One region of the Moritella sp. F3 genome, then DNA from elsewhere that is predicted to be linked to it. Evidence: predicted binding sites of a transcription regulator. Region 1 holds the regulator's gene; each other region holds the start of a gene.
The links. Region 1 encodes sigma-54, which starts transcription at its own class of promoters, with help from an activator protein. Its sites were predicted from a motif close to GTTGGCACGNNNNTNGNNT; they were not measured.

Region 1 (8,272 bases):
CTACTTACCACAGGAAGCCTCTATTTTTCGCCGCTTATCAGTAACAAAAAATATCATGGCTATTTTGGAATTACGCACAGAATTAAGCCGTTTTGAACGTGAAGAAAAATTAGAAGAATTATTAGAAGAATTTCATATCACCCATATCCGCGACAGTTTAGGTATGAGCTTATCAGGTGGTGAACGCCGTCGTGTAGAGATTGCTCGCGCACTCGCTGCAGATCCGAAGTTTATCTTATTGGATGAACCATTTGCTGGCGTAGATCCAATTTCGGTTGGCGATATTAAGAAAATCATTCAGCATTTACGTGACCGCGGTTTAGGTGTGTTAATTACCGATCATAACGTACGTGAAACGCTTGATGTATGTGAACATTCATATATTGTTAGCCATGGACATTTGATCGCTTCAGGTACTTCTGAAGAAATTTTATCCAATGAAAAAGTAAAAGAAGTATATCTTGGAGATCAATTCCGACTATAGTTTGATATTGATATTTAGCCGCATTAAGGAAGAGAGAGTAGTCGTTAGATGAAGCCATCATTACAACTTAGGATGAGTCAATCTCTGGCAATGACGCCACAGTTACAACAAGCGATTCGATTATTACAACTATCGACCTTGGAGTTACAGCAAGAGATCCAAGAAGCGCTAGATAGCAATCCACTATTAGAACAAGAAGATCCTCATGAGTCGCCCGCTAACGACGCAGATAATCATAACGCGCATGATGACCACAACCATGATGCTAATAATGATGCAGCGCCGACCGATAGCAGTCAAATTGAAGTGGGCGATGCGCTTGCCAGTGAATCGATGCCCGATGAACTACCCAATGACAGTAACTGGGATGACGTTTACACCCCACAAATACAAAACCACAGTAGCGGCAGCGCCGGAATTGATGGCCTAGATCAAGTTTACCAAGGTGAAACCAGCGAAGGTTTATACGAACATTTGATGTGGCAAATGGAGCTAACCCCTTTTTCTGACATCGATCACGCGATTGCAGTCGCAATTATTGACGGTATTGATGATCACGGTTATCTCACTCAAACTTGTGAAGAGATCCTGAACAGCGTTGATATCGACCACCAAGAAGTGGACGCTAACAACGATGCCAAGATTGAATTAGACGAAGTCGAAGCGGTACTAAAACGTATTCAGCACTTTGATCCCATCGGCGTAGCAGCACGTTCACTGCAAGAATGTTTATTGATCCAACTCCAACATTTACCTAAAAATACCCCTTGGTTAAGCGAATGTCAGCAAATAATCCAATCTCATATGGATTTATTAGGCAATCGCGACTACCGTCAATTAAGCCGTAAAACAAAATTAAAAGAACCCCAGCTCAAAGAGATCATGCAATTAATTCAGAGCTTGGAACCAAGACCAGGCAATGTCATTGATCAAACAGAAGGGCTTTACGTTATACCTGACGTGTTAGTAAAGAAAAAAAATAATCAATGGGTGGTAGAGTTAAATCCTGACATTGTGCCAAGATTAAAGGTGAACAATGAATATTCTAATCTTTCGACAGGTAACCGCAACAGCAGCGATGGGCAATTTGTTCGCACCCACGTCCAAGAAGCAAAGTGGTTTATTAAAAGTTTAGAAAGTCGTAATGACACCTTACTAAAAGTGACAAAAAGTATCGTCCAGCGACAGGTTGATTTTTTTGAGTATGGTGATGAAGCCATGAAACCTATGGTACTCAACGATATTGCCGAAGAAGTTGAGATGCATGAATCCACGATATCACGTGTGACGACGCAGAAGTTTATGCATACCCCACGTGGGATCTTTGAATTGAAATTTTTCTTTTCAAGTCATGTAAGCACGGACAACGGTGGCGAATGTTCATCAACCGCTATCCGAGCATTAATTAAGAAATTGGTCGCGGCAGAAAATGCCAGCAAGCCATTAAGTGACAGCAAGATTGCTGATTTACTTGCTGATCAAGGTATCAAGGTCGCTCGACGTACTATTGCAAAGTATCGAGAAGCACTGAGCATACCGCCATCTAATCAGCGCAAGAGTCTATTATAGGACTCACCTAACCTTCATAAGGGAGACGTATATGCAAATTAATTTAACAGGTAGACATGTAGATATTACAGATTCACTGAAAGATTACGTTGATAGCAAGTTTTCCAAATTAGAACGACATTTCGATCACATAAACAATATCCACGTGATCTTAAATGTCGAAAAATTACTGCAGGTTGCAGAAGCAAAAATACATTTAAATGGGGGGGAAATTTTTGCCGTACATGAACATAACGACATGTATGCTGCAATTGATGGCTTAATGGATAAACTCGATAGGCAGGTCATTAAACACAAAGAAAAATTAATTCGCCATTAATTTTAGCCCCACAACAAATAACCTAAAGGAAAACCACTTTTCCTTTAGGTATTACTTTAAGTATTAATAACGCTGACATAATTAAAACATATCATATCCACACCAATTACGGGATAATGAGCATTCTTTTATATTGCTACAGCTTTAAAATTAGCAACCTAATTTTAGCTATGGTAACGATATATTCGCTGCGCAGATATGGGGACAGAACATGAAATTAATAATCGTCAGCGGCCAATCAGGATCCGGTAAATCAATTGCTTTACGGGTACTTGAAGACTTAGGCTACTATTGTGTAGACAACCTACCTGTTACCTTGCTCCCACAGCTACTACAAACCTTAAATGAAAAAACTGAAAAAGTGGCTGTCAGTATCGATGTACGTAACCTCCCAACTGACAAAAAAGAATTAAATGACATTATTACGGCGCTAAAAGCCAGCACCGACCTAACCAGTTTATTCCTCGATACCAATAAAGCTGTACTTATTAAGCGCTACAGCGAGACGAGACGACTACATCCATTAACCAAAGATGAGTTATCGCTATCTCAAGCAATTGAAATAGAGGAAAAACGCTTACGCCCTATCGCCTTGCATGCTGATTTGAAAATCGATACCACCGAGCTCAATATTCATGAGCTGAGCGAGCAAATCAAAGAACGTATTCTAGGTAAGAAAAATAATCAATTGGTGTTGGTCTTCCAATCATTTGGTTTCAAACATGGCCTACCAATGGATGCTGACTATGTATTCGACGTGCGATTTTTACCTAACCCACACTGGATCCCAGAATTAAAACCGTATACAGGTCTGGATGAACCGGTGATTAGTTACCTCAGCCAACAACCAGAAGTAATGAGTTTTGCACTGCAAATCGAAAATTTATTAACGACCTGGTTACCGCTGTTAGAAAAAAATAATCGCAGCTATGTCACTGTTGCAATTGGCTGTACTGGCGGCCAACACCGTTCTGTCTTTATTGCAGAGCAGCTAGCGAAATACTTTAAACTGCAAGATCGAATCGTGCAAACCCGTCACCAGACATTAGAAAAAAACAAACACAAGATCAGCTAAGCACTACCTTAGCCAACGTATTATCAATACCATATAATGAATTATGATATTTTATGTAAATGCTGATTATAAATACAGATTAAGCTAGAATTGTCCGCATCAGCGGGCAAGGTCTTGCACAAGAATAATAAGAATGGGGACGACATATGCTAGAACAAATGGAGCATGACAGTACACACCTGCGTTTAAGTGAAATGAATGAAGCGCTCGACAGCGGTATGTTTGTTCACGTAAAACGAATGCTCAACCAAACGCCCCCTTGTGATATTGCATTATTACTCGAATCATCACCACCAGCTGGCCGTAAAGTCTTGTGGCGGTTAACCGACTCTGAAATGCAAGGTGAGATCCTTGACGAGCTAAATGAAGACGCCAAGACCAGCATTCTAAAACTGATGGATACTGAATCACTGGTTGCTGCAACGGAAGGTTTGGATACCGATGACCTCGCCAATATTCTCCGCAGTCTACCCGATAGCATCTATCAAGAAGTTATCACGCAAATGGACACTCAAGATCGCCATCGTCTAGAAGCTGCTATGGCCTATCCAGAAGATACTGCCGGCAGCATCATGGATACGGACACCATTACTTTACGTCCTGATGTCACTGTTGATGTGATCTTACGTTATATTCGTTTGCGTGGAGAATTACCTGAAGCCACTGATACGTTATACGTTGTCGATAAAGATGACCGATTAATTGGCGATGTACCTTTAGCCATGCTACTCACGACAGATCCCAACAGTGTTATTAGCACCATCATGGATCGTCAAGCTGAAACCTTACCAGCCACGATGGATACTTCTGAAGTAGCCAAACTGTTTGAGCGTCATGATTGGATCTCAGCCCCCGTACTTGATGACTCAGGGAAATTACTCGGTCGTATTACCATTGATGACGTGGTTGATATTATCCGTGAAAATGCCGAGCATGACATGATGGGTATGGCCGGTATGGATGATGACGAGGATACTTTTGCTCCCGTTATCCAAAGTACCAAGCGTCGTACACTCTGGCTTGGGGTTAATTTAATCGCGGCACTCACAGCCGCATCCGTCTCGAATATGTTTGAAGCAACTTTAGAACAGCTAGCAACATTGGCTATTTTGATGACCATTGTCCCTAGCATGGGTGGCATAGCTGGTAATCAAACACTTGCACTGGTTATCCGTGGTATGGCGGTTGGCCATATTAGTGATGAGAATAGTCGCTGGTTAATTGGTAAAGAAGCCATGGTAGGGGCACTGAATGGCGCTATCTGGGCCATCTCTATCGCTATTATCGTGTCATTATGGAAAGGCGACCCATCTCTTGGCCTGATCATTGGTGGCGCGATGTTTATTAATATGTCGATGGGCGGATTGGCTGGCGTCGTGATCCCCCTGGTGATGAAAAAATACAATATCGACCCGGCATTGGCAGGCGGTATGGCATTAACAACGGTTACCGATGTAGTTGGTCTATTTGCCTTCTTAGGCATGGCAACGTTGGTCTACGGCGCTTAAATAACGACGGTATTTACATCACATAGTCTTATAAATAAAAAAGCCTGTGTTTCATAACACAGGCTTTTTATATTCAATACTTTTTACAGTTAATCACTAGTTGCCCGCGATCTGCATTGATTCTAATAATGTAGACCCCATCAAAATGCTACTACGCACATCAATATCGCTACCCACTGCAACAATGTTTTTAAACATGTCAGTTAAGTTACCCGCAATCGTGATCTCGTGAACAGGATATTGCAGTTCACCGTTCTCAACCCAGAAACCCGACGCGCCACGGCTGTAATCACCGGTAACAATATTCACGCCCTGTCCCATCAGCTCAGTCACTAATAAGCCCGTGCCCATTTGACGACAAAGTTGACCTAATGTTTCGCCTTTACCTGTCACGTTCCAGTTATGAATGCCACCAGCATGACCGGTTGTTTGCATACCTAACTTACGGCCGCTGTAGCTCGTTAATAAGTAGCTGTTTAAGATACCTTGCTCAACCACATTTAAATCTTTAGTGCGTACACCTTCAGCGTCATACATAGAGGATGCTAAGCCACCCATAATATGTGGACGTTCTTGGATGTTTAACCATTCAGGGAAAATTTGCTCACCCAACTTATCCAGTAAGAAGGATGATTTACGGTATAAGCTACCGCCACTGATACCCATCACAAGTTGGCCCATTAAGCTACTAGCAACATCATGGTGAAAAATGACAGGGACATTACAGGTATCAATCTTACGTGCACCTAAGCGGTCTACAGTGCGATTAACAGCTTCAGTAGCTATCTGTTCAGGTGTCCACAGTTTACTTGCGTCACGCGCCATTGAGTAGCCGTAATCACGTTCCATTGCGCCATCTTCTTCGGCAATCAATACCGAACTCATACTATGGCGAGTACTCGCGTAGCCATTTACCAGGCCATGGCTATTACCGTAGACTTTAATACTGCTGTGACTGGTAAACGCACCTTCGCTGTTCACAATACGAGGATCTTGCGCTAACGCTAAACGTTCAGTCAGGCACGCTTGCTCAATCGCATACTCAGGTTTGATATCAATCGGGTGACATAAGTCTAAGTCTGTCGGTGCAAACGCCATCAGTTCACGATCTGCCAGACCTGCAAACTCATCTTCAGCGGTGTGCAAAGCGATATCTAACGCCGCAGCCACTGTGCTTTGAATTGCAGCTTCACTTAAATCAGATGTTGATGCATTACCCTTACGCTGGCCGCGGTATACACAAATACCTAACGCGCCATCATGGTTGAATTCTACATTTTCAACTTCACCCATGCGCGTACTCACAGACAAACCCGTTTGTCGTGAAATAGCTACTTCAGCATCACTCGCGCCCGCTTTTTTGGCGATGTCGAGTGCTTGAGTAACGGCTAATTCCAATTTATTTTGTTCTAATGTAATTTGCTGTTTTAAGTTCATGGGCTCGTTTCAATTAGTTATACTGGATTTAGCATACCATGATGTGATAAAAATTCCTGCAGCAACTGCGCAATTAGCAATAAACTGATACAATTAACATATCAATCGTTTTGAAAAAGAATATTATGAGCGTAAGAGAACGAAATATTACCAGTGAAAAGTCTTACCGACGCGCTGAAGACGACGAGTTATATCAAAGTCGTGCAGAAAACAAAATTGAAATTGCCAAGACTCTGAAACTCGCTGGCGCGATCGCTTTACTCAGTAAAGCAGAAATTGCCAAGATGGGTTTTTCAGAAGAAATGCTTGCAGCAATCGTCACAGCAAGAAAAATTGTAGTACGTACTGATGCTTATAGCAGACATCTATCGTACATGTGCAAAATCATGCGTAGTGACGGTCTCGAGCCAATCCAAGCGGCATACGATAAGATCACCAATAAGTATAACCAAGCAACGGTTGAATTAGCGAAACTAGAAATAGTGCGTGATGAATTGATTGCCGGTGGTGATACTGCGATCACAGCGTTAATGGAAACCTATCCAAATGCTGACCGTCAGAAATTGCGTCTACTGATCCGCCAAGTGAATAAAGAAATTAAAGCTGAAAAGCCGCTTAAAGCAGCTAAACCAAGCAAAGAAATCTTTAAACACCTACGTGAGATTGCTGGTCTATAATATTAATTTGCCATGATGGCAACATTGATATTAACCAGTACAAACAATAAAGCCCTAACAAGTGATTCATATACTTGTTAGGGCTTTATTTTTATCTACTGCACATGACTTCAACACAGTACAAATAGCCTATTAGCTACCAGTGCCACCCACAGTCATACTGTCTAGTTTTAATGTCGGCTGACCAACACCTACCGGCACACTTTGGCCTTCTTTACCACAAATACCAACACCTTTATCTAATTCCAGATCGTTACCAACCATCGAGATATGCTGCATGGCTTCATGGCCATTACCGATCAAGGTTGCACCTTTAATCGGAGTGGTAATTTTACCATTCTCAATTAAATAAGCTTCAGACGCTGAGAATACAAATTTACCGGAAGTAATGTCCACCTGACCACCGCCAAAGTTCGGCGCATAAATGCCCTTCTCAACCGTACTGATGATCTCTTCTGGTGTATGCTCACCTGGTAGCATATAAGTATTCGTCATACGCGGCATCGGTAAATGTGCGAATGATTCACGACGACCGTTACCCGTAGATTCCACACCCATTAAGCGGGCGTTAAGTTTATCTTGCATGTAACCTTTTAAAATACCGTTTTCAATTAGCATGGTATTTTGCGTTACCGTACCTTCATCATCGATATTCAACGAACCACGGCGATTTTCTAATGTGCCGTTATCCACAATCGTACATAACTAAGATGCAACTTTTTCACCAATTTTACCCGCGTAAGCAGACGTGCCTTTACGGTTAAAGTCACCTTCAAGACCATGGCCAACAGCTTCATGCAATAATACACCAGGCCAACCAGCACCAAGTACAACAGGCATGGCACCAGCAGGCGCTTCGATTGCATCGATATTAACTAATGCCTGACGCACCGCATCTTTAGCATAACTAAATGCACGCTGCGTACCATCTACATCTTCTAAAAAGTAATCGAAACCATAACGACCACCGCCACCAGCGCCACCACGTTCACGTTTACCATTTTTTTCAATTAACACTGAGCAGTTCATACGTACTAACGGACGTACATCTGTCGCTAACGTACCATCGGTTGCCGCTACTAATATCTCTTCGTATACAGCAGACAAACTCACACTTACTTGAGTCACATTGGCATCTAAAGCACGCGCATAGACATCAACTTCATGTAACAGGTCTATTTTACGCTGTCTTTCCATACTCGC
Region 2 (8,272 bases), 120 kb from region 1:
CTTGATTCCATTTCCACTACATCTTTAGTAGAAACACCCAAGTTATCGGCAACCGTTTGCACTTCAGCATGAGTAAACCAGCCTAAGCGTTTTTTTGATTTACGTAGATTAAAGAATAGTTTACGTTGCGCTTTAGTTGTCGCAACTTTTACTACACGCCAATTACGTAGCACAAATTCATGTATTTCGGCTTTAACCCAATGCACAGCAAAAGAAACTAATCTTACACCTACAGCAGGGTTGAAACGTTTCACGGCTTTCATTAAGCCTATGTTACCTTCCTGAATTAAATCTGCTTGAGACAATCCATAACCAGCGTAACCACGGGCAACGTGAACAACAAAGCGTAGATGTGACATGATCAACTGACGAGCAGCATCAACATCACCTTCATTCTGCAAGCTTTCGCCTAGTTCCTTTTCTTGTTCAGCAGTCAACATTGGAATACTATTCACACCTTGGATATAGGCTTCAATGCTCCCCTGAGGAACTAATGCCATACTTTGCATATCTTTGCTCATCAACAATTCTCCCATTAGTACAAATTAATCGGCGAGATCTTATCACGACTAGTGTCTGTCGACAAATTCGACAATCCCTGTGACCGCACAAATAAACTATATTATCTTAAATATTGAATATAGTTCTCTTAAATATTAAAAATAGCTAATTCAGCCTACTGATAAATAACTAAAAAATGACTACCTACAACTTCAACTGTATCATTTGTGTACAATCTAGTTTAACTCCAGATCGTAAAAGCTCTAGTTTAATTACAGAAAATTACATTAACATGACAATTTAAAATGAATCTATCGGCTAATGCGAATCCTTTAGTAGGACTTTAACTAATCGATAGAGTTCATAATTCCGCTCAAGCATACAATGTAAAAAAGCATATTCAACGACAGCTGATTAAATTAAAAATAGAAAGGGCAGCAAGCGCTGCCCTTTCTATATCAAGCCAGGTATTTAATGCAAGTCAGGTACAACCCCCACTTGCGGCATATCAGCCAGACCAACATCGCGTGCATGTTGTTCAAAACCTTTATTTTTCCAAAAGAATGCACCTGGCATCGTCGTCGGAATAACCAACACATAAAACAGTGCTCGGCTGACTGTCGACGCTAAAGCAATAGATAGCACAGGCAATAGCCATAACACACTTAAATAACCCGATGGTGCTAATAGCACAAGTGAGATTAGCGCAAGCACATTAATAGCCACTGCCACGTTACGTAAGTAGTAGGTTTTACCAAATGTTGTACATTGCACATAATGCGACGCAGCACCTTCGCCCTGCTCTACATTAAGATGCTTCGCATGCATGTATAGACCAAACGCTTCAATCACTAAACCTGTAATGGCGATCGGCGTGAGTTCAAGCAATAAAGGATACAATCCAATACCATCATTACCCGCGGAGCCAATTACGGCCACTAACGCCGTTAATACTGTACCGAGTGCAATCGCAGAACCAAGGAAAGCACAAGCCGTTTGCCAATGATCCCAAAACGGACGCGCTTTGATACGGTAACTACGGTACATATAATACAAACCACCAGCACTACCGACTAATGCCAAAATACCAAAGGCATTCGCTACATAGCTAAACAAGCTTAATTCAAAGAACCAAGCAGCACCTTGGAAAAAAGTAAATGCGCCCATGAACCCAAAGAACAAGGCAACGCCTAACCCTTCTCGACTAACAGGCGAGTGGGCTAAGTTATTAAAACCACGATAGAAACGTTTAGGTTTACCCAGATGCAATGTCGACATTAATAAGCCAATCGCTTGCATGACCATTAATAATACCAGCAGTGATAGGCCAGCACCTGATGCCGAAAACCCCGTTAAACTCTCTACACCCAATAATGGACCAAGGAAAATAAGTACAAATGCCCCCATCGCCGCTTGCGAGAATAGCGTAAATATCACCAATGGATTCTCGCGAGAGCTCAAACGCCCTAAGTTCCATGATTGTTCCTTACCGTCTTTTTCATCAACAACAGAACGGAATGAGCCGTCTTCTTGTTTGTGATATTTAAGCGGCATATTATCAGTCCGCGTCATTTCACGCTGAGTACTGGTGGTTTGTTGGAAACGAATATTTGGGTTGGTGATACTTGGATCAGGAAAACCTGGTATCGACGTTTTAGCTTGAATACGGTTCTCAGGGGTATTTTCAACCACACCAAAATTAAGCGCATTCCCTAAACAGGCCGATACACACGCCGGTTTTAAGCCCACCTCTAAACGGTCTACACACATATTACATTTTGATACCTGACCTTTAATTGGATCAAGCTGTGGGGCATTGTATGGGCAAACCCAAGTACAATAACCACAACCAAAACAGGTATCTGGATCTTGTAATACCGCGCCGTATTCTACGTGTTTGGTATAGGCTTTGGTTGGACAACCTTTTAAACAAACCGGATCATCACAATGGTTACACGCCATAGAGATATTAATACGTTTGTAATCAGGATAACTACCACTCTCAACATAACCCACACTACGGAAGGCAATGTGTGCTGGGTTATCATTCTTTTCACTACATGCCGCTTCACAAGCGTGACAACCAATACAGTTATCCGCTGTAAAGTGGAAAGCATGCTGTTTATTACGATTAGGATTATCACCCACCGCTTTATTTTCATTAATATTCATCGAACGGCCAACCGGTAACTTACCTTCTGTACGTTCGATTAAGTCAATTTTTTTACCGTAGGTATTAACATCAAATATTTCTACATCTGATAATTTAGCGTAATCCTGTTCACCGACTCGTTGTTCAAAAATAGGAGTGCCATCTTTAACAACCGGTTTTTCTGCCGCGCCGATTTGATCAAGGCGGTCTCTAAATTGTTCTAATTTGTCTAACATAATTTATCCCTCTTATGTTATCGCGTTGCGCTTAACTCAATATCTCTGCATATCACTCAGTACGTACGTCGTTCGCGGTTCATTTTCGCCGCTAGCTTCTGGTCGACATGTTCAATACGGATTGAACTCTGCTTAAAAGCAGGTTGACGAGAATGCGGATCAAGCAGACCTAACGACAAGCGATTAACACAATCATGAAAATGGAATGGAATAAATACTGCGTTTGGTGCCACACGCTGCGTTAATTGCACCATTACTACGGCATCACCACGACGTGAAGCCAAGCGCACATAACTTTGATGTTTGATGCCCAATTTTGCTGCTGCATCAGGATTCATTTCCATATACGGGGTTGGACTATATTTGTTAAGGTTCCCCATTTTACCGGTACGGGTTCGGGTATGAAAATGCTCAACAACACGGCCACTATTCAGCCAGAATGGGTATTCGTCGCAAGGATGCTCGTTATTATCAATCCAAGGCAGAGGAATAAGATTCGCTTTACCCGTAGGGGTTGGGAACACGCCATCACTATACAAACGCGGATTACCTGCATTGCTTTCATCATCTTCACGGAAGGGCCATTGAATACCACGGGCTTTTTCGATCTTTTCGTAAGTCATGCCGGAAATATCAAGATTACGCCCCGCCCCTTTAGACAGCGTTTTCATTTCTTCAAACGCTTCCTCGGTTGTCACAGGAAAAGTAATTTTTTGGCCATTTTCAAAACGCTTCGATAATTCTGAAAAAATCCAAAAATCGGATTTAGAATTACCTTTCGGTGCTTGCACATTACTGACGCGGTTAACACGGCGCTCAGTATTGGTAAACACCCCTTCCTTCTCCGCCCATACAGCGGCAGGTAAAAACATATGTGCGTATTGGGTGGTTTCTACATCTTGATACGCATCCTGCACCACTAAGAAATCTAACTTCTCTAATATTTTACGGATACGTGAAGTATTCGGCATCGACGTCATTGGGTTTGTTGCCACCAGCCACAGTCCTTTAATTTGCCCTGTTTCAATAGCAGGGAAAATATCAGTTTGCGCTAAACCACGCTTTTTCGGGAAGAACTCAGGATCAATACCCCAAAATTCAGCAATATCATTACGGTCTTTTTCTTTCTCTAATGCACGATAACCCGGTAACCCTGAACAAGAAGACCATTCACGTGTGCCCATGGCATTGCATTGACCCGTAATAGACAAGCTCGTCCCACCCGGTACGCCTATATTACCGGTGATAAGTGATAACGAATTACAACCCGTGATCGCATCACTGCCATGGGTACTTTGATTCAGTCCCATGGTCCAAATACTCATCGCGCGTCCAGCCTTGGCAAATAAGCGCGCAACATGACGGATAGTATCTTCATCAATACCACAAATTTTAGCGGCTGATGTCGGATCAAAGTCTGCAACACAAGCTCTTAATTCTTCAATGCCGTTAGTATATTTTTCAATATAGTCTTTATCTTCTAGCCCTTCTTTTAAGATCACATGCATTAACGAATTCTGTAACACGATATCTGTACCTGGGCTGATAGGTAAATGAATATCAGCAAATTGCGCTAACATCGTCACACGCGGATCGACAACGATAAGCGGGAAGTTACGCTTTTCTTTCGCTTCTTTTAAGCGCCAGTAAATAACGGGATGCTGCTCAGGTAAGTTTGAACCCCATGCAATCAAGCAATCGGTATGTGAAAAATCATCGTAACAGCCTGGGGGGCCATCTGATCCAAATGAGCGCTTATAACCCGATACTGCAGAGGCCATGCATAAGGTGGTATTACCATCGTAGTTATTGGTACCAATGCAACCACGCGCTAATTTACCTAAGGTATAGAATTCTTCTGTTAGCAATTGACCCGTAGATACGATAGCAAATGCATCTTTACCGTACTGATCTTGAATCGCTTTAATTTTGTCACTCATGGTATCAAGGGCTGTATCCCAATTGGTTTCTTTATATTTATCATGAATGTGATCACGAATAAGCGGGTTGTTACCACGACCTTCCGCTTCAAACAGTTCATGCTCAAAGATACCCTTAATACACAATTTACCTCGGTTTACATCGGCATCAGCAACGCCTCGACTCGCAACAGCATTCCCTTGCTCATTAACACCAATCTCGATAGAACAACCCGTAGAACAATACCCACACGTTGTATATTTCCATTCTTTAACCTGTTTATCCGCAATGCGAATAGGCTTTTGATCCTTGCGTCCGAAAATCATAAGACGTCTCCATTGAATTGCTCAACACATTGTTTATTGGTTTTATCTCTTTCTTGTAGAGACTTTCTTTATAAACAGGTAGAGCAATAACCAAGCCAGCTTACTTTAAACACGCACAAAAAGGATGATGTTCTTCTTTAACCTGATAAACACAGGCATCTTCCTGCTATTTATCCACACGTTCATGCATTTTAACCGCATCTATAACAATGCACGCCACCTGAACTGCACCATGGCTGTGCGATAAAGGAAAAACTGGTGCAACATCACAGTGCTTAATCACGCCAAAAACCTTACAAAAAACAATAAATAACAACAAAACCATATATATCAACAACTAACACTTTAATTACAGAGTTGGCACTGTCTTTGCGTTAGTGAGTACAGAGCAGTACTACAGGGATGTGAGTCATGACAGTTGAATTAATTACCCAAGCACAATCAAAAAATAATAATACGCTAGGTCAAGTTGCATTAGTGGGAGCAGGTCCAGGGGATCCAGAACTCCTCACTCTAAAAGCATTAAAGGCGATTGAGAGTGCCGATCTGATCTTGTTTGATAACTTAGTTAGCCAAGACATTAGAGCGTTATTCCCACCCCATACCAAAGCAATTTATGTGGGTAAGAAAAAAGCTGACCATTGTATTCCACAAGACCAATTGAATTTATTCATGGTTGATAAAGCCAAACAAGGTCTGAATGTTTGTCGTCTAAAAGGCGGAGACCCTTTTGTATTTGGCCGCGGTAGTGAAGAACAACTGGTGCTCCATGCCAATAATATAAAAACAATCGTCGTTCCCGGCGTAACAGCTGCATCAGGGTGCACTGCTTACGCTGGTATCCCGTTAACCCATAGAGGGCTATCAACGGGCTGTACCTTTATTACTGGTCACCTAAAGAATGGCCAGCTAGATCTAAATTGGCCGCAGCTCGCGCACCTTGAGCACACCTTAGTATTCTATATGGGATTAGGTAAATTAGCGGAAATCTCTGCGCAACTGCTCAGTCATGGTTTGGACAGCAATACACCAGCGGCCTTGATTGAGAATGGTTCAACACCACAGCAAAGAGAATTTGTTGGCACAGTTGCAACATTGCCAGCACTGGCGATTGAACACCAATTACAAAGCCCTAGCCTGATCGTGATCGGTAAAGTTGTCTCTCTTGCAGAACAACTTAGCTGGCGAGATCTAGAGCAAGCGGCAAAAAATCAAGAATTAAGCGCATAACGGAGCATGTCATGAAAAGAATTATAGTTGTCGGCAACGGCATGGTAGGTCACCATTTCATTGACCAATTTATTCAACAAGAAAAGATGGGTGAAGTGCAAATCACCACATTCAGTGAAGAATCACGTCTTGCTTACGATCGCGTTCAATTAAGTGCTTATTTCAGCGGTAAAACTGCTGATGACTTAATGATGACATCACCAGAATACTATGATGACAACGGCGTACAATATTTTGTAAACGATAAAGTTGTTGGCATCGATAAAGACGCTAAAACAGTCACCACTGCACAAGGCCGTGTAGAGAGTTACGACAAATTAGTGCTAGCGACGGGTTCATTCCCATTCGTGCCACCCATTCCAGGTAAAGACCAAGACCATTGTTTGGTTTACCGTACCATTAACGATTTAGAAGACATCACTGCATCAGCCAAAGAAAGTAAGGTCGGCGTCGTTATCGGTGGTGGTTTACTGGGTCTTGAAGCGGCTAACGCAATCAAACAGCTTGGTCTTGAAACGCACGTTGTTGAATTTGCGCCACGCCTCATGGCAGTGCAAGTAGATGACGGTGGCGGCAAAATTCTGCGTAACAAGATTGAAGAATTAGGCGTAACTGTACACACAGAAAAAAACACCAAAGAAATTGTTAAAGGTGAAACCTGCCGTTACCGCATGAACTTTGCTGATGGTTCGCACGTTGAAACAGACATGATTATCTTCTCGGCGGGTATTCGCCCACAAGATGAATTAGCACGTTCATTCGACCTTACACTAGGCGAACGAGGTGGTATTCAAGTTGATGATAACTGTTTAACGTCTGACGAAAACATTTTCGCGATTGGTGAATGTGCATTATGGCAGGGCCGTATCTTTGGCCTTGTTGCACCGGGCTACCAAATGGCAAAAGTCGCCGTCGACCACATCGTTGGTGAAGGTAAGTTAGCCTTTACTGGGGCTGATATGAGTACCAAGCTGAAGTTGCTCGGTGTTGACGTTGCCAGTATCGGTGACGCCCATGGTAATGTCGAAGGCGCACAAAACTATGTTTTCACCAATGAAGCTGACCAAGTTTATAAAAAATTAGTCATTAGCGCATGTGGTAAGAAACTACTTGGCGCGGTTATGGTTGGTGAAGCTGAAGATTATGGTACCTGGTTACAAATTTACTTAAACGACATGGATATTCCAGGCTCTCCTGAAAATATGTTGGTACCACCAGCAGAAGGTGGCGCGGTAACGATGGGGGTTGACGCCTTACCTGATTCAGCGGTTATCTGTTCATGCCTTGATGTCACTAAAGGTCAAATTTGCGCCGCGGTACAAGATGGTGCAACCAATCTTGGTGATATTAAATCAATTACCAAAGCCTGTACCGGTTGTGGTGGTTGTAATGGGCTAGCGACACAAGTACTCAACGCCGAGCTTGAGAACATGGGTGTTGAAGTTAACACTGACCTGTGTGAGCATTTTGCTTATTCTCGTGCAGAACTGGCAGACATAATACGCGTTAAACGTATTAAAACCTTCGAAGCATTAATCACCGAATTTGGCGCTGGCCACGGTTGTGAAGTTTGTCGTCCGACAGTCGCGAATATTCTAGCGTCATTTTGGAATGATTACATTCTCGAAGACGATCATCTTGGTCTGCAAGACGTCAATGACGTTTATCTCGGTAACATGCAAAAAGATGGTACTTATTCTGTTGTACCACGTATCCCAGCAGGTGAGATCACCCCAGACAAATTAATCGTACTTGGTGAAGTGGCTAAAAAATATGGTTTATACACCAAGATAACCGGTGGTCTACGTATCGATTTATTTGGTGCACAACTACATCAACTACCTGAAATATGGGCCTGGTTGATCCGAGAAGGCTTCGAAACAGGCCACGCTTACGGTAAATCACTA
Region 3 (8,272 bases), on a different contig from region 1:
GTGAGCGACTGCGGATAATGGTATCGCCTAGTCGTTTGGTATTACGTAAATTGAGTTCGATCAGCTTACCATTAACATCATTTAATTCTTGGCATTGAGTGAGTTCGGTTTCAATTTGCTGTTTTTGGGGGAGATAGGTCGACAGTAATTCTGCAGTATCGGCATGCTGGCTGATCTTGACATCAAGTTCGGCAATTTTCGTTATTTGCTGCTGCTTGTCTTGGCTGATCTTTTCTAAAGCTGTGACATCACGTGACTCTAACGCTGATTTTTCAGCCGTTAGTAGAGCCATTAGTTGTTCTACATAAGATACTTGTAAACCAAGTAATTCAGGTAATGTTTTTATTGTCATCTATATCTACAGTGCACTGGTTATGCGAGTAAAGTTTCGAAGTTAGACATGTTCTTTGCTAATTTATTTGCATCAACTTGATAGCTTCCATCAGCAATGGCTTTTTTCAAACTTTCTACTTTTGACTCATTAACAGGTGTACCTTGAGCTAAATCATGTTCCATAGCGGTCAAACTTTTGGCTTGTGATGTGATGTTAACCGAGTCACCTTGCGTGATCCGTTGCGGTGAAGCTTGCGTTGCATTATCACCACTTACGTTGGCTTTTTGCTGCGTACTTCTCGCTTGATCAAGCTGGAGACTACGATTATTTAAATTGGTTAAGTTTATGGCCATTTCTCTACCTATTGCATAGTAAACAGGTGTACTAAAATATTATCGACCCCTGATAATAAAACTTTAGCATAATTTAATAGTTTATTTGGATAGTGCCTGCTGCTTGGACAATACCTGAAACGATTCGTTTCGATTTTGTGTTACGGACATTGATTTTGTCGCCAAGAACGCCATTAGACAAAGCCACACCAGCTGTTTTTACAGTCAAATTTCCCACTGAACTGGTAATTGTAACGCTTTCCCCTTTACACACAAGACAAATATCCCGTGTTGAGATCATTTGCCCACTCGAAAGTTGGCGTTTTAGGCGTGCTCTATTTACAAATACCAAGTCAGAAATATAACCTGAGCGTAATAATACGCGATTCATATATTCTATTTTAGTATTGTTTTTAGTTAATAGGCTACCTTTTGATAATGGTCGGTTACTGACCACCACCGGAACTAGTCGAATAATCTTCACTGGTATGTGAATTTGCCAATTATCAGTGTTATCACAACGTATTCTTACGGTTGCAGAGCGTTGTAAGCTTTTATTACCGACTAATACTGCCGTCATGTTACCTTCACACTGACTTACTGTTATCCTGCGGTCAATTTTAGTTACTTCTATGCTTACTCTTTCATTCTCGTCACTAAATAGTTGCGATTTGATAAAAGATTCCGCAAACTCTTCAAGAACTTGATGTTTATCTGTTTTTGCGTGCGCATATGGTAAATGGCTTACTACACTGAAGCTGTATAAGAATAGCAATGAGAAAAAATATTTAAACATTTAGGTTTCTAAGCCGATATAAGATTAAAGGTTACGTATAAAGTGATTTGAGAGCCAATTTTTTGGCTATTTATACCGTAAACGACAATATAACTGGATAATACAGTGGTAAGAGCAATATTTAAGCCACTTTGATTATAATAGCTACTTTAGCTGAGGATAAATAATGGCAGGATTACTCGATACGGTCAATCAACGTACCCAACTCGTTGGGCAAAACCGTCTAGAACTACTTATGTTTCGCTTAAACGGGCGTCAGCGTTTCGGCATTAATGTATTTAAAGTAAAAGAAGTACTGCAATGTCCGCCATTAACGATCTTGCCTAAGCTAAATAGTGTTGTCCGCGGTGTTGCACATATTCGTGGGCAAACTATTTCGGTCATCGATTTAAGTTTAGCGACGGGTGGTCGTCCGATTCAGGACCTGAGTAAAGCATTTATTATTATCTCGGAATATAACCGTTCTGTGCAGGGATTTTTAGTATCAAGCGTTGAGCGTATTATCAACATTAACTGGGAATCTATTTTACCACCGCCAAAAGGTACAGGTCGCTTTAGTTACTTAACGGCGGTGACTGAAGTTGATAACGAACTTGTTGAAGTACTCGACGTGGAAAAAATTCTCCATGAAGTCGCACCTGTGAGTATGGAAATTAGTAAGGAAGTGCTAGATACTGCAAACGATATTGATAAAACAGCAATCGAGAAAGTGATCTTAGTTGTTGATGATTCAAGTGTGGCTCGAAATCAGATCAAAAAAGCAGTGTCTGATCTTGGTTTCAAGATTGTACTGGCTAAAGATGGCCGTGATGGCTTAAATAAGTTACGTGAATTGGCTGTTAATGGACCGATATCTGAGCAGGTTGCGTTAATGATTTCTGATATCGAAATGCCAGAAATGGATGGTTATACTCTCACGGCAGAAGTGAGAAATGATCCGTCATTAAATGGGTTATATGTAATCTTACATACCTCATTAAGTGGTGTGTTCAATCAGGCGATGGTTGCTAAAGTTGGCGCAAATGACTTTATTGCTAAGTTTAACCCTGATGAACTTGCCGGTGCAGTATTAAAAGCGTTAAAAGCAGCGGATCCTAGCTAGGTGAACTGTAATATCGAATATAAATATCTTTAGATAGAAAGTTGAGTAAAAAATAGTGCAAACATTGTCAAATGAAGTATATAGCCGTTTTAGTGAGTTTCTTGAGATTCAGTGCGGTATTGTATTAGGGCAAAATAAACAATATTTAGTTAAAAGTCGTTTATTGCCACTATTGGCAAAGCATAAGATGAACAGCTTAACTGAGTTAGTACAAAAGTCGATGACCATGTTAGCGCGTGATTTACGTAATGATGTTATTGATGCGATGACGACGAATGAAACGTTATGGTTTCGCGACGTGTATCCGTTTGAGTATTTACAAGCTAAGATCTTACCTGAGTTTATCAATAAAGGTCAGCCGGTAAAAATATGGTCAGCGGCATCATCGTCTGGTCAAGAACCGTTTTCGATTGCGATGTCTGCGATCGAAACACAGGAAAGAATTAAGCGCATGGGTAAACCTAACGTGCAAATTGTCGGTACGGATATTTCGCCGACCATGATTACGCACTGTAAAGAAGGGGTTTATGATCGCCTTGCTCTTGGACGTGGTCTATCACCTGAGCGTAAACGTCAGTTCTTTAGTGTATTGCCTGATGACAAAATGAAGGTGAATCGTGAGGTTCAGCAATTAACATCATTTCGTGAAATCAACTTGCTAGAAAGTTATGCTTTGTTGGGAAAATTTGACATCATTTTTTGCCGAAATGTACTTATTTATTTTTCACCAAAGATTAAAAGTCAGATCCTGAATCAATTTGCCGCATCGTTAAAACCGGGTGGTTATTTATTTTTAGGTGCATCTGAGTCATTAACAGGCCTAACAGATAAATTCGAAATGGTCCGTTGTAATCCTGGCATTGTTTACAAGCTTAAATAATCTATCTTGCGGTGAGTTAGCGCATGAACATGGATGTTCATTTATTGGCGGTAACTAGCCCAAATACAGCGTCAAAAAATTGTTTTACAACGCTTTTTCTTTATCTCTTCATTTAATCCTGCTCTACCCCTCTTGTAATACTCCCTTGTGATAATTTAATGCAAACTTTAAGTCATTGCTTTTTATGGTTAAATTTTTTTAATTTGATTTTACAATAATGCAGGCAATAAAAATTATTTTTGTGGCACATATGTTGCTTTTATCATTTGTATCATCGTAATTATCATGCGATTGATTACGATATAAATGTTTAGGAGGCGTTCATGGCTATTAATTTTGATAATGCATTAGGTATACACCAGTATTCTGTCGGCGTAAGAGAACGACGCGCAGAAGTACTCGCGAGTAATATCGCCAATGCGGATACCCCAGGTTTTAAAGCCAAAGATTTAACCTTTAAGGATGCATTAGCAAGTGCAACTCAGGGGTCTAGCTTTAACTTATCAAATACCAGTGAGCGTCATATATCAGGTGGCAGAGGTATTGCATCTGATTTGCAATTTAGAGTCCCTAACCAACCCGATACCGGTGACGGCAATACTGTTGATGTGCAAGAAGAGCGTTCTAACTTCATGCAAAACAGTATGGAATATCAAGCATCACTGTCATTCTTAAGCAGCAAGTTTCAAACACTGAGCAAGGCAATTAAAGGACAATAATTATGAGTTTATTTCGAGTCTTTGATGTTGCCGGTTCGGCAATGAGTGCACAATCAGTACGTTTAAATACTACCGCGAGTAATCTTGCTAACGCAAATAGTGTGAGTAGCAGTGCTGATGAAACGTATAAAGCCCGTTATCCAATCTTCCAAGCACAATTAGATCAGGCTAATGCAGCTCAAAATGAAGCAGTTGGCGTGAATGTTGCAGGGATTGTAGAGAGTGATGCACCATTAGTTAATGAGTTTAATCCTAATCATCCATTGGCAGACGAAGATGGTTATGTATATCGCCCTAATGTAAACGTTATGGAAGAGATGGCCAACATGATTAGCGCATCTCGTTCATACCAAACTAACGTGCAAATAGCTGATTCTGCTAAACAAATGTTAACTAAAACATTGGCGTTAGGTAAAGGTTAATAGAGGTATTTGGTTGTGACGACAATTAGCAATAACATAGCTGACTTTAGCAGTCAGTTTAAAACCGAGAAAAAGGATGCGGCAGAGCAGGCGGCAGAAACTACCCGCAAAGAGCTCGGCCAAGAAGACTTTTTCTCGTTACTTACGCAAGAACTGGCTTATCAAGACCCGTTCAAACCGGTAGAAAACTCGGAGATGGTGGCGCAAATGGCGTCGTTTACCACCGCTGATGGTATTTCTAAGATGGACAGTAAGTTTGAGCAGTTAAATACGATCATGAGCTCGAACCAAGCACTGCAAGCGTCAAGTTTAGTCGGTAGCAAGGTACTTGCGCCTGCATCGTCGGCATTTTTATCTGCGGATGAGAATGTATCTGGACGTATTGATTTACCGCAGGGCGCACCTAATATGCGCTTACAAATAGCCAACCAAGTTGGTGAAGTGGTTAAAGTGATTGATATGGGTGAACAGAAGGCCGGTGCAATTCCTTTTGATTGGGACGGCACTGACATGAACGGCAATAAAGTGGCGGAAGGAAGTTACCGCTTGAAGGCATCAGCGTCGATAGACGGCAATGCCCAAGACCTTAAAATATTAAGTTTCCAGCATGTTGAAAGCGTTAACATTGGTAATACTGGTAACGGCATTATGCTGAACTTAAAAGGCATGGGTAGCTTACCATTGAGCCAAGCAACAGAAGTAGCCTCGAAAAATTATTAAATTTATTGAATAAAAGGAAAATTTATGTCATTTAACATCGCCTTGAGTGGGATCAACGCTGCTCAGAAAGACCTTAATACAACGGCAAATAACATTGCTAACGTTAATACCACGGGTTTTAAAGAGTCGCGCGCTGAGTTTGGTGATGTGTATGCAACATCGATTTTCTCTAATGCTAAAACATCGGTTGGTAACGGTGTGGCAACTGCTCATGTTGCGCAGCAGTTTCAACAAGGTAGCTTGAATTTCACCGAGAACTCGCTGGATTTAGCGATTAACGGTAATGGTTTCTTTGTTATGTCAGACGGTCTTGAATCAATGGATCGTAACTACACGCGTGCTGGTGCATTTAAATTAGATTCAAATAGTTTTGTGACTAACTCGGCGGGTAATTATCTACAAGTTTATGATGTGAATGATGATGGTTCTCCAAAAGCGGTGAGCATGGCGTCAACAAAACCGCTGCAAATACCTGATACCGCAGGTGTACCAGAATCAACGAGTAACGTTGATATGACAATGAATTTACCAGCTACTTCACCAGTATTAGATCCGACGAAGTTTGATCCGGCAGATAGTACGACGTTCACATCAGCGACGTCAGTATCAATTTATGATTCACTCGGTGAGTCACATACTTTGTCTACTTATTACATTAAAGATGGTACAGCGGGTGCACCTGCAAACTCTTGGTTAGAGTTTAACTATGTGGATGACCAACCAATTGATATCGTGGGTGGCCAAGCTGTGGCTGCTGCGCCTGGTACACCAGCTAAACCGGCTGCGTTAAGACTGACGTTTGATTCATCTGGTTTATTACAACAACAGCTGCCAGCCATTGCTGAGACTGTGCCACTCGGCGCGATTTTAACCAATGGTGCGGATACCACTCAGACTGTTAAAATCAATATTAATAATCCGACTCAGTTTGCTTCTGCGTTTGAAGTAACAAAATTAGAACAAGACGGCGCGACAGTAGGGCGTTTGACCGGTATTGATATCGGCCCTGATGGTATGGTTGCGGCGAGTTACAGTAATGGCCGTAATGATAAGTTAGGTATGATTGCCATGGCTAAGTTTGCTAACGAACAAGGTCTAAGCCAAACAGGTGATACCGGCTGGCGTGCATCGCAACTTTCAGGTAATGCGATCGCAGGTGAAGCGAACTCTGGTACCTTTGGTAAAATTAATTCATCGGCACTCGAACAGTCAAATGTAAACTTGACCAGTGAACTGGTTGACTTAATTACGGCACAACGTAACTACCAGGCTAACTCAAGAACCTTAGAAGTGAACTCTAAACTGCAAGATACGGTATTACAGATCCGTTAACGTAGCGGGTTGATAAGCCATTTTGATAAAAAGCCACCCTATTTAGGGTGGCTTTTTCATTTTGGCACTTTAATTGCTTTATCACTGGTATTAGACGGGTAATTAACGATTTCAACGAAAAGTGACAGAGGATTGACGAATGGACAATATGCTTTATATCTCGATGTCGGGTGCCAAAGAAAATATGAATGCATTGGCTGTTCGTGCCAATAATATCGCCAATGTGAATACGCATGGCTTTAAATCTGATTTTGAACAAGCACGTTCAATGCAAGCTTTTGGTGAAGGCCTACCTACTCGTGTATTTGCGATCACTGAAAGCCCTGGGCAAGACTTTACCGGTGGTGCATTACAACAGACCGGCAATGCATTGGATGTTGCGATCCAAGGCGATGGTTGGTTAAGTGTCATGGATGATCAGAATAAAGAAAGCTATACCCGTAGTGGCAGTTTACACATGGGCCCTACAGGTGAGTTATTAACATCATCAGGTCGTCCTGTTATCGGTGAAAATGGTCCTATCGTTATACCGACACCCGTTGAACAAATTAAAATTCATGCTGATGGTCGTATCGAGATCCGTCCGCAAGGCGCACCAGCAAACGCATTGGAAGAAGTTGATCAATTAAAATTGGTCAACCCCGATGTTCGCAATTTAGTGAAAGGCTATGATGGTATGTTTCGACAAGCTGACGGCACGCCTGCCGCAGTTGATTTAAACGTCCAAGTGGCAGGTGGTGCACTAGAAACCAGTAATGTAAGTGCTGTTGGTGAACTCACCGGCATGATTAATCTGCAACGTCAGTTTGAAATGCAGATCAAAATGATGAAGACAGCAGAAGAGAATGACAAAGCATCAGATTCACTATTACGGATCAGCTAATTCTCATTGATGAGTCCACGAACAGTATAAATTAGACGAGGAAAACGTTATGAATCCGGCATTATGGATAAGTAAGACAGGCTTAGAAGCACAGCAAACAAATATTTCAACCATTTCAAATAACTTGGCCAATGCCAGCACCGTTGGTTTTAAGAAAGAACGCGCAATTTTTGAAGATTTGCTCTACCAAGCGGTGAATCAACCGGGTGGTCAATCGACTCAAAACACGAAATTACCATCAGGTTTAATGGTTGGTTCGGGTGCGCGAGTTGTGGCAACGCAAAAAGATCACTCACAAGGTAACATGCTAACGACAGATAATTCGTTAGACATGATGGTGAGTGGCCGTGGTTTCTTCGAAATTGAAATGCCAGATGGTACTACGTCATATACCCGTAACGGTCAATTTACCTTAAATGATGAAGGGATTATTGTGACTCCGGGTACTGGTTATCCGTTACAACCACAGATTCAAATTCCAGCTGACGCGCAAACGGTGACAGTATCGGAAGACGGTGAGATCTCCGTCAGCCTACCTGGGCAAACGAACAATCAAACCGTCGGCCAGATTAATATTTCTGACTTTGTTAACCCTGGTGGTTTACAGCCTATTGGACAAAATATGTATATCCAAACGGGTGCCAGTGGTGATCCGGTACAGGGCTTACCAAGTAATGAAGGCTTGGGTAAATTAGTGCAGGGTGCGATTGAGACATCGAACGTCAACGTAACGGAAGAATTAGTGAACCTGA
Region 4 (8,272 bases), on a different contig from region 1:
AATTCCGTCATGGTTATATTACTAGTTTTGGGTTAATTGATGCGGATAAACAAGAGTTATTTCTTTATGATGTGCTTAATCCGTTCTCGTCAATCGAAGCTTCTAAATCATTAAATACCCATTTATCCTATATAAATAAAAGTATACAGACACAAGGTGTAACACAAATAAACCCAGCCACTTACGAACACAGCACAACAGCCGATGGCTTTGATGAACTCACTTTGATTCGAACCTTCTCTCCCGATCAACCGATATCTATGTCATCATTTTCTCAAGGACATACCATCTACACGGCAATTATAACCATACGCCTCAAGCATAAAGGCGCCTACCTACGTGCCTTACAAACCGTATTTGATGACAAAGTTAAACTATCCCTACTCTCTTCAGGCAGTTCTCAAATAATAGAAGGAAAAAACGAACTCAGTATACTGCCTAAGCCTGACTATGGTTACCAGTTAGTGAATGAGCTTTGGTCTATTATGATTTTACTGCCCAGCTCATATTTAAATACCTTGTACCAGCCCCATAAAATTCTATTTGTTTCAATTGTATTAAGTGTGACATTGTTTTCATTTTTCTTTCTTAAAGGTTTAATAGTTAAAAGAATTATCACGCCCGTTGTCAGGCTAACCAAACAAGTTGAGAGCACTGAAATTGGCGCTAATATCAATATTGAACGGTCGCAAACCAATGATGAAGTAGCGGTACTTTCCAACAAGTACCTTGATCTTATTATGGAGCTTGATGACCTAGTAAAATACGATCATTTGACGGGCTTGATTAATCGGTCTCAATTCAATAAAGCATTGAAAGATTTGATAGAGGATTGCGTTGATAGCAATAAGAAAATAGCGGTATTGTATTGTGATTTAGACAATTTCAAACATGTAAATGATCGATTTGGCCATTACATTGGTGATGAGTTATTAAAAAAATTTACCGTGAGCGTAAAACACTACCTTGCTTGTAGAGCAAAAGACTTAAGCGTTGATAATCATGTAGTCTTTGCACGTATGTCTGGCGACGAGTTCACGTTAATATTACCGCATATAACAGATATAAAAGAAGTGGAAACCGTCACCAACAATTTAATTTCCTTATTCAAGGATGGTTTCAAATTAGATGAGATGGTGTTTGATATCGGTATCAGTATCGGAGCCTCTATTTTCCCTGATGATGCCACTGATGTGTCTTCTATATTGAAAAAAGCAGACATCGCAATGTACTCCGCAAAGCGATTACGTCAGAGTAATGCCCAGTTTTATACGCCTGAATTGAGTGAACAAATTGAACGCCAAGACACTATTACAGCAAGCTTAAAAACCGCCTTACGCCGCAATGAGTTCTACCTTGTGTATATGCCTATTTATGATTGCAGCGCTGGTATCGTCGACGGGTGTGAAGTATTGCTTAGAGTATCATCAAAGGATTTAGCTGCTTATGGGCCAGAAGAGTTTATCCCCATTGCCGAACAGTCTGGGTTAATCAAAGATATTGATTACTGGGTCATCGAATCAGCCATTAAGCAGCTATCTATCTGGAGAAAACAATTAGACTTCGTCGGTGTTTTTGCGATTAACTTTTCGTCTTGGGAGCTTAAAAACCCTGATTTTGTCGACAAAGTGGATTCGTTACTGACCTTGTATGATGTTCCAGCACATTGCATTGAACTTGAAATAACAGAGACCTGTTTTGTCCCCGGCGACGACAGAAGTATTAAGATGTTGTCAAAACTGCACAACCTCGGTGTGAGGTTATCACTTGATGATTTCGGCACTGGATTCACCGCATTCAGTCAATTGATAGACTACCCGCTTGATACTCTGAAAGTCGATCGTATGTTTATCAATGCCATTGATTCGGATGATAGCGAGGATAAACCGTTAGTCAATATTATCGTTGAAATAGCCAAGCTATATAACCTAAACGTCGTCGCTGAAGGCATAGAGACAAAGGCACAGCTAGAATATGTTCGCAACTTAGGCTGCCATCAAGCACAAGGTTTTCTGTTGTCTAAGCCTTTAATGAAAAATGATTTCGTCGCGTTATGGAAAGCAGAAAAACGGGTAGTTGAAGTGCCCTCGTCGGGATCGTATGTTAGCTAACGGCGTGTATGTCCAAACACACCTTCTTTTCAGCATACAGTATGGATCGCGAACTCACCGCTCAAGCACTCGCGTTTGTTATATTTGTGACACATATTACAAACGCTTCAAGTAAGCTGCGCCGCCTAATGACCGCACCGACTCTCTAATTTGTGCAGCTCGTTTTCTCACATAAAAAGAAGGATTTGCAGCAGACATTAACTTGGGATTGGGCAATACTGCCGCTAATAACGAAGCTTGGTAAGCTGTGATATTTTCAGGTGAGCGATTAAATAATTGTCGACTTGCTGCGCCAACGCCATATACAGCGGGGGCAAATTCAACCACATTAAGATAGATCTCTAAAATTCTGCGTTTTGGTAGAAACGCTTCTATCAAAATGGTGAAGTATGCCTCTAGCCCTTTACGTATTAGGCTTCGCCCTGACCATAAATACATATTTTTAACCAATTGCTGGCTAATAGTACTCGCCCCGCGCGTTTGTTTACGTTTTTCTGTTAGTGCTTTATAAAGCGAATCAAAATCAAACCCATAGTGGTCAGGAAATTTCTGGTCTTCTGAGGCAACAACCGAAACTGGTAAGGTTTTAGCCATTCTGTTGTAGGGCACCCAATCTAACGATATTATTTTTTTATCCGTCACCATTTCTTGAATAATGAAAGTGGTGGTAAAAGGGTTCAGCCAGCGTAAAGGCAAGGTTAATATAACACTCACCATGAAAATGCAGGTAAACGTTATCATGACATAACTGAATACCCGCTTTTTAAAACTCTTCTTACGAGACCTTCTATTCTTTTTCATCATGCATAATCTAAGACAACATTCGCTTTATTATAGTCAGCATTAGGCCTTAGTAAGGATATATCAGCGATAAAGCACTAAAGCTTATTATCCGACAACAATAACTTCGCACCTAATGCTATCAGTACCACACCCGTAACACCTTCCATCCAATTCATCATCGCGCTGCTTTTAAAGAGTTTTTTAGCTGAATTAATGGTAAATGCTAAGCTACATTGCCAAACCATTGCGATTAAAAAGTGGATGCTGGCCATGGTGAACGACTGCACTATCGGTGAATGATTAAGATCGATAAACTGCGGCAAAAACGCGAGGTAAAAGATCGCTGTTTTAGGATTTAACACGTTAGATAAAAAACCTTCACGCAGTGAACGCTTCGTACTCGATAAGCCACTATCATCCGCAAGCATAGCGACTTTATTGCTGCCTTTATAGATAGCCCAAAGACTGCCGAGGCCAAGCCAGATAAGGTATGCTGCGCCAACCCATTTTACTAATTGAAACAGATCTGCTGATTGTAACAAAATAGCAGAGATGCCGAGCGCCGAGAACATCGCATGCACAAATAACCCTGAACAGATGCCTAGACTCGTGACACACCCATCCACAAAACCTGAACGGCTACTATTACGGATCACCAACGCGGTATCAAGACCAGGTGTCAGTGTCAAAATGGTTATTGCGATCAAGAACGCTTCGAAATTTAAAATGTGCATCACTTTTACTCGATTAGGCAAAATACATATATAGCAAGAAACCAAGGTCTGAGTAAAATAATATTAGTGATTAGTTCGAAACCCGTCACTTATTATTCAAATTCAGGAAAAGCAACTAACCTTAATAATAAGCTAAACTATGGATAAAACTAATAAAAATAGATAACCAATTCTATTCAGATAGGTATAATCGCAATTCGCCTTTTTACCTCGTATACCCTATTTACATGGCTAAATTGGCTCTTAATTTTACCCGCAATACGATTATTTAAAAAGTTTAAGGACGACACAATGGACGAGACTGGATTACAAGAAGACCTACAGAAAGAATTCGAGCAGCTACAGAATGTGTACACCATGCTAACGGAATTTGTGGTGCAATACAGTTTCCAAATCTTTGGTGCTATGGTTATTTTTATCATCGGCTTATGGGTGGCCGGTAAAGTACAACGCTTCATTTCAGCGCTATGTATAAAGCACGATGTTGATGTTACCTTAAGCGGATTTATTTCCAATGTAGTGCGTCTACTCGTCATCATGATGGTCGCGGTGATCGCTCTGGGTAAACTCGGGATCAGTGTGGCACCGTTTATCGCCGCTGTTGGTGCTTTGGCACTGGGTGCTGGCTTAGCCTTACAAGGCATGTTGTCAAACTATGCCGCTGGCGTGACCATTATTCTGACTCGTCCGTTTGTAGTGGGTGATACGGTCAAGATCCAAGGTGTGATTGGCGTGGTTAAGGTTATCACTCTGGGCATGACGATTCTAACTAATGAAGACGGTGACGAGATCAGTATTCCGAACAAGCACATTGTTGGTGAAGTACTGCATAACTCTTTCGAGTATATGTTAGTGGAATCGACTATCGGCATTAGTTATGACGACAATCCTGAACAGGCAGTAGCCACGTTGGCTGTAGCGCTGGCGGATATCGATGAAATCGCGACAGAGCCAGCGGCACAAATCGGCATTGAAGCCTTTGGCGATAGCTCAATTAATTTGGGTGTGCGTTTTTGGGTACCAACCAAGAACTATTATGAAGTGAAGTACGCGGCGAACTTAAAGATGTTTCAGGCATTGAAACAAGATGGCATTACCATACCCTTTCCACAACGTGAAGTTCGGTTATTGTCAGACACGGTTTAGGCACAAATAACGCTGAAACTACACAGTAACGTAAAGTGTATAAGAATACTTTTATGAACAAACAATAAAGCTCAGCACAGGCTGAGCTTTATTTTCCAAAGATTCAATCGATTTATTTAGCCGATATAAACTCAGGGTAAGCATCAATACCGCAATCCGCTATATCCATACCTAGCATTTCGTCTTCTTCAGTCACTCGAATACCCATGGTGGCTTTAAGCACTGCCCACACAAGGATACTTGCACCAAACACCCAAGCAAAGATTATAGCAGCACCAAATAACTGAGCAGAGAATGTCGCATCACCATTACTAAATGGAACAACCATTAAACCAAATAACCCACACACACCGTGTACAGAAATAGCGCCTACAGGATCATCAATCTTCACTTTATCCAGAGCCACAATACTAAGCACAACCAATACTCCGCCTAAGGCACCTAGCAATGTCGCAAATGCTGGCGCTGGACTCAGAGGATCAGCTGTAATGGTGACAAGACCTGCCAGAGCCCCATTAAGCACCATGGTTAAATCGACTTTACCCCACATTAACTTAGTCACAATCAAGGCCGAAACCGCACCACCCGCCGCTGCCGCATTGGTATTCAGAAAGATAAGACCAACCGCAGTGGCATTTTCAGCATCAGAAATTAATAACTGTGAGCCACCATTAAAGCCAAACCACCCCATCCATAAAATGAATGTACCTAATGTTGCAAGTGGCATATTTGAACCTGGAATGGGGTGTACCTCACCATTCTTACCATATTTACCCTTACGTGCACCGAGTAATAATACGCCTGCTAATGCAGCTGATGCGCCCGCCATGTGAACAATACCAGACCCTGCAAAATCAGAGAAACCAGCTTCAGATAAGAAACCACCACCCCAAGTCCAATAGCCTTCAATAGGATAAATAACCGCGGTTAACACCACCGCAAAAGCAAGAAAGGCCCATAACTTCATCCGTTCAGCCACAGCACCAGATACGATAGACATTGCTGTTGCCACAAATACAACTTGGAAAAAGAAGTCTGATTCAAGTGAATGGTCAGCACCTTCAGCCTGCGTACCAATTAATAAACCAAGTGACGGGATAATCCCCCCCTCAGTATTATCGACGTACATAATGTTATAACCAACCAGTAAGAACATGATGCATGCAATGGAATAGAGTACGATGTTCTTAGTCAAAATTTCGGTGGTATTTTTAGAGCGTACGAGCCCTGCTTCTAGCATGGAAAAACCTGCCGCCATCCACATCACGAGTACACCAGACATTAAAAAGTAAAACGTATCGAGTGCAAAGCGCAGCTCTGTCACTGTCGTTGTTAATTCTTGCATATATATTTCCTCTAGATCGCTTCTGAATCCATTTCACCAGTACGAATACGCACAACTTGTGTTAAGTCGTAAACAAAGATCTTTCCGTCACCAATTTTGCCTGTGTAAGCCGCATTTTTGATCGCTTCAATGACCCGTTCAACATTGTCTGCTTGCGTTGCAATCTCCAATTTAATTTTTGGTAAGAAATCAACTTGGTATTCAGCACCACGATATAGTTCTGTATGACCTTTTTGACGACCTAGACCTTTAACCTCAGTCGCGGTTAATCCTTCAACTCCGATCTCAGCGACAGCTTTACGAACATCAACGAGTTTAAATGGTTTAATAATTGCGCTTATTAGTTTCATATTAATCCTCTAGCATCTACGTTTAACATCTATATATTTAACTTTAATCCAACATCTATGCCAAAAATAATAACAACTATATTTCAACAACTTAGATTTAAACGGTTCGCCACTCCTGAGTCGATTAACCAAAGTAGTGCAATCTAATGTCGATTTACACCAAACTAGTGCGGCGATTCAGATATTAAACGCGCACGACTTAGACAGCCTATTGCATCAGTCTTTTTTTTAGCCACTTTATCCCCGTAGTTTACATTAAAACAGCTATTGGTTATCATTCGCATTTCCATTCTCATGTTTATGTATTATGACTCTCAAAATCGATAACGTCAGCTTTGCCTATCAAGCTGAACGTAAAATATTAGATGCTATCTCACTGACTTTTGAATCTGGAAAATTCTATGTAATCATAGGTCAAAATGGCTGTGGTAAAAGTACCCTATTCAATTTGATCATGCGTCACTTACCCTTATCATCAGGGCAGATCAGTATTAACGGCAAAGACCTACAGCAACTTTCCTTTAAAGAACAAGCACAGAGCATTTCAGTATTATCGCAGTCCATGCCATTACCGGAATTCATGACGGTTGCTGATATGGTGATGCAAGGGCGTTTTTGTTATCAAGGTTTTTTCTCTCGGTTCAGTGCTGAAGATCGCGCAATAGCTCAGCATGCGATGCAAAAAATGCAACTCACAGAACTGGCAAATAAACGCTTATCGGCACTGTCTGGTGGTCAGCAACAACGCGCTAGAATGGCCATGTTACTCACCCAGAAAACCGACATAGTATTGCTGGATGAACCCACCACGCACTTAGACTTAAAGCATCAATACATGCTGTTAGACCTAGGTCGAGAACTTGCTGAACAAGGTAAAACAGTGATTGCTATCTTGCATGATATGACTCAAGCAGCGTTATATGCTGATCACGTGATAGTGCTTTCCGAGCAAAAAGTATATGCACAAGGTCCAGCGCAATCAGTGATCACCGATACGATGATGCAGCATGTTTTTCATGTAAACACCTCACGAGTGGGTAACGAAAAGGTAGGTCTCCATGTTCCAACGTACCTTATTGCCTAATTCTGCACCTAACTCTTCACCTCGTTCATTATTGCGTATATTGCCCAGCTATCGTTTCCTCGGAGCAGTATTATTATTGACGCTGACCTTGTTATTGGTGGCATTAACTCACATCAGTATTGGTGCTCGATCGATAGCTTGGGCAGATATTTTTCAAGCCATTTTCGCTTTTGACAGCCAACAATTTGTACACCACATAGTGATCAAACAAAGACTACCACGTCTGATCGTCGCACTGGGGTGTGGCGCAATGTTAGGTCTTGCCGGTTTTAGTGCTCAAAAAATGTTTCAGAATCCACTCGTATCATCTTCTACGCTTGGGGTTAGTAGTGGTGCGGTATTTTTCAGTTTGTGTGCCATCTATTTCTTTAATGTATCTGAGAATGATATTTTTATTCCGGCTTTTCTCGGAGCCTCAGTTGCTGGACTTTTTACCCTGTCGATGACAGAAATGATGAACCGCTCGAGTATTTCTAAAAACTTACATATTGTGTTAGCAGGCAGTCTTGTGTCGATGCTGTTTTCCTCACTAAGCAGCTTTTTAATGCAACTAGACCCACTACGTTTTGCCAATGTTCAGGACTGGTTGTTGGGTGATATTAGCCCCGCCGATTTCAGCGATTTCAGTCGGGTTTATCCTCTGGCACTATTGGCGATTGGGGTGTTGTTATGTCAGGGCCGATCGTTAGACGTGATGATCATGGGCGAAAAGCAGGCGC

Region 2: JFU56_RS14855 (molybdopterin oxidoreductase family protein) is a predicted target of sigma-54. The motif match lies at 5,217-5,235, and genes of this name have one in related genera.
Region 3: flgB (flagellar basal body rod protein FlgB) is a predicted target of sigma-54. The motif match lies at 3,685-3,703, and genes of this name have one in related genera.
Region 4: JFU56_RS03040 (P-II family nitrogen regulator) is a predicted target of sigma-54. The motif match lies at 6,516-6,534, and genes of this name have one in related genera.

What each region holds. Positions count from the first base shown of each region.
Region 1 is NZ_BLRL01000009.1:119,357-127,628, forward strand. Features, by position in the region: gene lptB (LPS export ABC transporter ATP-binding protein) at 1-484, shown strand, start outside; gene JFU56_RS15345 (RNA polymerase factor sigma-54) at 533-2,053, shown strand; gene hpf (ribosome hibernation promoting factor) at 2,085-2,372, shown strand; gene rapZ (RNase adapter RapZ) at 2,584-3,447, shown strand; gene mgtE (magnesium transporter) at 3,594-4,955, shown strand; gene pmbA (metalloprotease PmbA) at 5,052-6,392, opposite strand; gene yjgA (ribosome biogenesis factor YjgA) at 6,518-7,069, shown strand; partial or broken gene tldD (metalloprotease TldD) at 7,202-8,272, opposite strand, start outside.
Region 2 is NZ_BLRL01000009.1:2,813-11,084, forward strand. Features, by position in the region: gene rpoH (RNA polymerase sigma factor RpoH) at 1-521, opposite strand, end outside; gene JFU56_RS14850 (DmsC/YnfH family molybdoenzyme membrane anchor subunit) at 973-2,889, opposite strand; gene JFU56_RS14855 (molybdopterin oxidoreductase family protein) at 2,946-5,135, opposite strand; gene cobA (uroporphyrinogen-III C-methyltransferase) at 5,547-6,365, shown strand; gene nirB (nitrite reductase large subunit NirB) at 6,377-8,272, shown strand, end outside.
Region 3 is NZ_BLRL01000004.1:242,723-250,994, forward strand. Features, by position in the region: gene JFU56_RS09605 (flagella synthesis protein FlgN) at 1-352, opposite strand, end outside; gene flgM (flagellar biosynthesis anti-sigma factor FlgM) at 373-687, opposite strand; gene flgA (flagellar basal body P-ring formation chaperone FlgA) at 761-1,462, opposite strand; gene JFU56_RS09620 (chemotaxis protein CheV) at 1,629-2,564, shown strand; gene JFU56_RS09625 (protein-glutamate O-methyltransferase CheR) at 2,620-3,444, shown strand; gene flgB (flagellar basal body rod protein FlgB) at 3,768-4,163, shown strand; gene flgC (flagellar basal body rod protein FlgC) at 4,166-4,585, shown strand; gene JFU56_RS09640 (flagellar hook assembly protein FlgD) at 4,601-5,305, shown strand; gene flgE (flagellar hook protein FlgE) at 5,330-6,637, shown strand; gene flgF (flagellar basal-body rod protein FlgF) at 6,777-7,520, shown strand; gene flgG (flagellar basal-body rod protein FlgG) at 7,570-8,272, shown strand, end outside.
Region 4 is NZ_BLRL01000001.1:689,730-698,001, forward strand. Features, by position in the region: gene JFU56_RS03015 (bifunctional diguanylate cyclase/phosphodiesterase) at 1-2,111, shown strand, start outside; gene mtgA (monofunctional biosynthetic peptidoglycan transglycosylase) at 2,208-2,915, opposite strand; gene JFU56_RS03025 (LysE family translocator) at 2,990-3,628, opposite strand; gene JFU56_RS03030 (mechanosensitive ion channel family protein) at 3,920-4,774, shown strand; gene JFU56_RS03035 (ammonium transporter) at 4,887-6,119, opposite strand; gene JFU56_RS03040 (P-II family nitrogen regulator) at 6,131-6,469, opposite strand; gene JFU56_RS03045 (ABC transporter ATP-binding protein) at 6,777-7,553, shown strand; gene JFU56_RS03050 (iron ABC transporter permease) at 7,528-8,272, shown strand, end outside.